2 regions of the Enterococcus sp. AMC1623 genome follow, and region 1 is predicted to be linked to the other one. Evidence: predicted binding sites of a transcription regulator. Region 1 holds the regulator's gene; the other holds the start of a gene.
What was found. Region 1 encodes CtsR, which represses protease genes until heat stress. Its sites were predicted from a motif close to TTGGTCAAAAAAGGTCAAANA; they were not measured.
Positions count from the first base shown of each region.

Region 2: AC4BC7_RS01190 (ATP-dependent Clp protease ATP-binding subunit) is a predicted target of CtsR. The motif match lies at 1,583-1,603, and genes of this name have one in related genera.

Region 1 covers NZ_CM177096.1:2,588,929-2,592,146, reverse strand. Annotated here, with positions in the region: gene AC4BC7_RS12475 (ATP-dependent Clp protease ATP-binding subunit) at 1-970, opposite strand, end outside; gene AC4BC7_RS12470 (CtsR family transcriptional regulator) at 976-1,443, opposite strand; gene pknB (Stk1 family PASTA domain-containing Ser/Thr kinase) at 1,574-3,218, opposite strand, start outside.
Region 2 covers NZ_CM177096.1:236,629-239,846, reverse strand. Annotated here, with positions in the region: gene ptsP (phosphoenolpyruvate--protein phosphotransferase) at 1-837, opposite strand, end outside; gene AC4BC7_RS01200 (phosphocarrier protein HPr) at 837-1,103, opposite strand; gene ykzS (protein YkzS) at 1,276-1,467, opposite strand; gene AC4BC7_RS01190 (ATP-dependent Clp protease ATP-binding subunit) at 1,673-3,218, shown strand, end outside.

The sequences.
Region 1 (3,218 bases):
TTGCACCAATGGTTTGTAATTCACCACGAGCTAAGGCTGGTTTTAAAATATTCGATGCATCAATCGCACCTTCTGCTCCACCAGCACCAATTAATGTGTGTAATTCATCAATAAAGAGAATGATTTGACCATCTTGATAAATTTCATCAATGATTTTCTTCATGCGATCTTCAAATTCACCACGATATTTGGTACCTGCAACTAATGCACCCATGTCCAACATCATCAGACGTTTTTGCTGCATGTCTTTTGGTACTTCACCATTTACGATTTTTTGTGCTAAGCCTTCCGCAATGGCAGTTTTACCAACACCTGGTTCGCCGACTAAAACAGGATTGTTTTTGGTACGACGGCTAAGAATTTGAATCAAACGTTTGACTTCTTTGCTACGTCCGACTACAGGATCTAAGCGTTGTTCACGAGCTAATTTCGTTAAATCGCGAGCCAATGAATCTAAGGTTGGTGTCCCTTCTTGTTGCGGTTGTTGACGTTGTTGCGGGCGACGTCGGCTTGCATTGCTTTTTGATTGTACGCCCATTTTTTTCTTCAATAGTTGGCGCATTTTTGCCAAGCTCATTCCTAAATTCAACATAATACGTGACGCTAAAATTTCTTCATCACGTAATAAACCGAGGAGTAAGTGCTCCGTGCCAATTTGTTGGGCACCCAAACGTTTTGCTTCATCGCCAGCATAGGCAAAAATTTGTCTTGCTCGTGGAGAATAGGGTAAAAAGCCCCCTGTTGGATATTCTTTCATTGAACCATAACCGGTTAAATGTTCGATTTCTTCCCGAATATCATTTTCATTTACACGCATTTCGCGCAATGTTTTGCCGGCAATGCCATCTTGCTCGATAATTAATGCTAATAAAATATGTTCTGAACCTACAGATTGATGTTTAAAGTATTTTGCTTCTTCTTGAGCAATGGCCAGCACCGCTTTTGCTCGTTGTGTAAATAGTTCATCCATCGCACTCACTCCTTATCTTCATAACTTAATCGTTCTAAAATCCCGTGCATAATTGACGCACGAATGATATTTTCTTCCGCTGATTTTCCTAAAACGGCTTTGCTAATTGTCGTCAGTAATAAATTACCTTCTCGTTTTGACAGAATACCTTCTTCGTATAACTTCTGAATAATTGATACCGCATCTTTTTCAGAGATTGTTTTATCAAATAATTGATTGACTTGTTCTAAAAAATGATGATAATTCGCAATTTGAATTTTCTCAATTCGAATATAGCCTCCACCACCACGTTTACTCTCAACCGCATACCCACGTTGAATAGTAAAGCGAGTATTGATGACATAATTGATTTGCGAAGGTACACAGTTAAATAAATCTGCCATCTCTGCACGACGAATTTCTATCATTTCACTTTCCTCAAGAATCTTCTTCAAATATGCTTCGATTAAATCAGAAGTATTTTGATGACCCATTTAAACGCGACCTCCCTTGACTAATATTGACCTTAATTATAGCGAATTTTCAGAAGTTTGAAAAGAAGAAGGACTCTAAAGAAAAAAGGATAAAACAAAAGTTTAAACTTTCGCTTTATCCTTGCCCTTATTATTCATCTGTGGATGTTTCGCCAGTTACATTTGAACTCTCAGAAGTTGTCGTCTCACTGCTTTCTGAGTCAGAGCTAGAAGAACCATCGTCTTCTTTCCCGCTAGAAATAATTAGATGAACTGTCTCGTCTTTTTCTACAGAGGTTCCTGCAGAAGGATCCATTGAGATTACCCGTCCTTTATCTACAGAATCACTATATTCTTCTGATGTGGATACAGAAAGGTCTTGGTTTTCTAATAAAGATTTTGCAGCCGATTCAGTCATATCTGTCACATCTGGTAAATCAATTGTTTCAGGTGGCTCTGGACCTTTACTAATTTCTAACGTAATGGTCACATCTCCTGGTGAAATATCTGAACCAGCTTCTGGTGATTGTTTGACAATAGTGCCTTCCTCATTGTTGCTATAGACTTCACTAATATGCACTGAGTTATTGCCTAAACCAGAAGCATCTAGTTCACTTCGGGCATTGGTTTCTGTGTAACCAATTAAGTTAGGCATCTTCACTGTTTCTGGCCCTTTACTGATTGTCAACGTAATCTCTGTTTCTCCAGGAATAATATCAGCATTGGCTTCTGGTGTTTGCTTGATAACTAGACCTGCACTCATGTCACTAAATTCTTCGACAATCGTTACTGAATTATTCCCTAGACCATAATTCGTCAACTCTGCACGAGCATCACGCTCTCCATAACCGTATAAATTCGGCATCATGACAGGTTCTGCTCCTTTGCTGACAGTTAATTCAACTTCTGTCTCTTTAGGAACAACTTCTTCACCTTCTGAAGGGGTTTGGTCCATAATTTCATTAGCAGGTGTATCATTATCATAAACTTCTTCGATTGTTATTTGACTCTCGTCAAAACCAAGTTCTTTTAATTCTGCAATCACTTTATCTTTTTCTTGGCCAACGTAATCTTTCATTGCTACTTTTTTACTACCGGTACTAATATATAAGAGTACTTCTTTAGTTCGTTTAATAACCGCGCCTTCTTCAGGATCAGTCTTCACTACATGATTTTCAGGAATTTGATTACTTGGAAATTCTTTGGTTTCTGTGGCTACTTCAATTCCGGCGTCATGCAATGTTTCCCGTGCAGCCGCTTCTGTTAAACCTGCGACTTCTGGAATAGTTACTTGATTGCGCCCACCGCCAAATACTAAGTAATAAGTCAAACCCGCTACTGCTAAAAAGAGTAAGAGAGGTAAAAGCAACCAGCGTTTTCTTCTCTTTTTCTTCACCGGTACTTGCGGCTCTGGTTCTGGTATTTCTTTTTTAGGAGTCGGCATTTCTTTAAATGAATCCGGCATCGGCGTGTCTTCTGAAATAGGTGTTAAAATTTTAGTTTCATCCAACATCGCATGTGGTTCCCATAATGGTTCATTTAAGCGCTCTGGAGAAAGAGCTGTTTCAATGTCACGACGCATTTCATCGGCTTCTTTGTAACGATCACTTTGTTCTTTCGCAGTGGCTTTTAAGACAATGTTTTCAAGTGATTGCGGGACTTCTTTATCGTAAATACGAATCGATGGAATTTCATCTTGAAAATGTTTTAAAGCAATGGTTACTGCTGATTCACCATCAAATGGCACTCGACCTGTCAACATTTCGTACAAAATGATTCCAATAGCATAAATATCG
Region 2 (3,218 bases), 1.1 Mb from region 1:
TGTACCAATGTTTGCTGCTAGCTCAATGTGTTTACCGTCAGCTGTAACAGTTTGGGCATTTTTAAGTTTTTCCCATTCTGCTTTTTGTGCAGCGAAAGCTTCTCCAGCTTTATGGAATTCTGTAGCTTGTTCTTCAGTAGGATTGACGATAACATCGCCTTCGATACCGTTAACAGCTATAATATCACCTGCTTTTACTTTTGCAGTGATATCTTTTGTTCCCACGATTGCTGGAATCTCTAAAGAACGAGCCATAATCGCTGAGTGAGAAGTACGTCCACCAATATTAGTTACGAATGCTTTAACGAAATTACGATCTAATTGCGCTGTATCACTCGGTGTTAAGTCATGTGCAATCACAACAACTTCTTCATTAATCATAGATGGATTAGGTAAAGTTACTTGCAATAAATGTGCTAATACACGCTTCGCAACGTCACGGATATCCGCAGCACGCTCTTGCATATAAGCATTATCTTCCATTGCTTCAAACATGCCAATATACATGTCTGTAACTTCTTTTAACGCAGATTCAGCATTAACTTTATTGTCTGAAATATTTTGCTTAATTTGACCAATCATTTCTGGATCGCTAAGAACCATTAAATGAGCGTCAAATACTTGCGCTTCTTCTTCGCCTAAAGCTTGAGCAGCTTTATCACGAATTTGTTTTAATTCTTCAGTAGATTTAGCTAGTGCATCATCTAGACGAGCTTCTTCAGCAGATATGTCTTCAACTGTAACTTTTGTAAAAGTTAAGTCAGGTTGAACTAATAGGTATGCCTTCGCAACTGCTACGCCATCACTTGCCGCAATTCCCTTTAGCATTTCAACCATTATTCAGACAATCCTTCCTTTTGCATTGTTTCAACGATAGCAGCAATTGCTTCTTTTTCGTCAGCACCTTCTGCAGTAATTGTAACGTCAGAACCTTGACCAACGCCTAAAGACATAACGCCCATGATTGATTTAAGGTTAACTGATTTACCTTTGTACTCTAAGTTAACATCAGAGTTAAATTTGCTCGCTGTTTGAACTAATAAAGTCGCTGGACGTGCGTGAATTCCTGTCTCAGCAATTACGTGAAAATCTTTCTTTTCCATATTATCAATCTCCTTTAGTGATATCTAAATTTTTTGTGAGGGCTTACTTTTGTCAACTCTTGTCTAACAGACAGAATTTAACCACCCTTTCAATTGTTAAGATTACCATTTTTTTGTTAGTTAGACAACCGTTTTCCCAAATAAATCATCAAATACTTACGAAAATTACTTTTTATTTCGCATCCATTTCATAGCGATAAATTATTTTCCCATTTAAACCAGCTTCCCCAACAAAGGATGTGCGGTCTTCTCGATTAATCCACACTTCACGAAACACAAAAAAATCGTCTCTTTCTATTACAATTTCTTCAATCTCTCCATTTTGCAATTTATCTAATAAATCAACATAAGGGTTGTTTTCCATAGTTAAGCTCCTTTATTTAATTGTAATTCTTCTACCTTAAAAATTATAATTCTTTTTAAGAAAACTGCAAATTCAAATACTTGCACATCATTAAAAAGATTGTATAATAGTGTTAAAGGTCAAAGTTGGTCAATGGATTAATTGCCCTTCTTTTCCTGATTACTCACTACAAAAGACAAAACTGTATGAAAGGTCGTGAGACACTATGCTTTGCCAAAACTGTGGAAAAAACGAAGCGACAATTCATTTATATGCAAATGTCGGCGGACAAAGAAAACAAATTGATTATTGTCAAAGTTGTTATCAAAAAATTAAAGGTCAACAAACAACAAATGCGATGCCTCAAGATCCATTTGGCTTTGGTAGTCTAGATGATTTGTTTAGACAAATGTCTCAACAAATGCAACAAGGAACTCCTTCCTATAATCAGACGCCTCCTACCCAAGCAGGTGGAAATCAAAATAATTTTAATGGTGGGCAACCACCTATCAACAATACACCTGGAATTTTAGGTGAATATGGTATTAATATTACGCAACAAGCTCGAGATGGTGAAATCGATCCTGTTGTTGGTCGCGATTCAGAAATTAAACGTGTCATTGAAATTCTCAATCGACGAACAAAAAACAATCCGGTATTAATCGGTGAACCAGGTGTCGGTAAAACAGCTGTTGTTGAAGGATTGGCACAAAAAATCGTCGATGGTGATGTTCCTCAAAAACTTTTGGATAAAGAAGTAATTCGTCTAGATGTTGCTTCATTAGTTCAAGGAACAGGTATCCGTGGTCAATTTGAAGAACGCGTCCAAAAACTAATTGAAGAAATTAAGCAAGCGGAAAATATTATCCTATTTATTGATGAAGTGCATGAAATCGTAGGTGCTGGAAGTGCTGGGGATGGTAACTTGGATGCCGGTAATATTTTGAAACCAGCATTAGCTCGTGGCGAAATACAAATGGTAGGCGCGACTACACTTAGTGAATATCGTATCATTGAAAAAGATGCTGCGTTAGAACGTAGAATGCAGCCTGTTCGTGTGGACGAACCATCTGTTGAAGAAACAGTTACCATTTTAAAAGGTCTCCAACCACGTTATGAAGATTATCATCATGTAAAATATACAGATGAAGCAATCCGTGCTGCGGCTGTTCTTTCAAATCGTTATATCCAAGACCGTTTCTTACCAGATAAAGCAATCGATTTATTAGATGAATCTGGTTCAAAAGAAAACTTAACTATTCAATTTGTTGATCCAAAAGTTATCGATAAAAAATTAGCAGATGCCCAACAACAAAAACAACTAGCTTCTCAGGAAGAAGATTTTGAAAAAGCAGCTTATTATCGAGACCAAATCAATAAATTACAAAAAATGAAAGAACGTCAAATTACTGAAGAAGAAACACCTGTAATCGATGAAAAAACTATGGAACAAATCGTTGAAGAGCGGACAGGTATTCCAGTCGGTGAACTAAAAGAAAAAGAACAAGCCCAATTGAAAAACTTAGCCATTGACTTAAAAGAACATGTGATTGGTCAAGATGAAGCAATTGATAAAGTAGCCAAAGCGATTCGTCGCAATCGTGTCGGTCTTGGCAAGAAAAATCGTCCGATTGGCTCTTTCTTATTTGTAGGTCCAACCGGTGTCGGAAAAACAGAACTTGCCAAACAACTAGCTTATGAAATGTTTGGTTCAGAAGATTCAATGATTCGTTTTGACATGTCGGAATATATGGAAAAACATAGTATTTCTA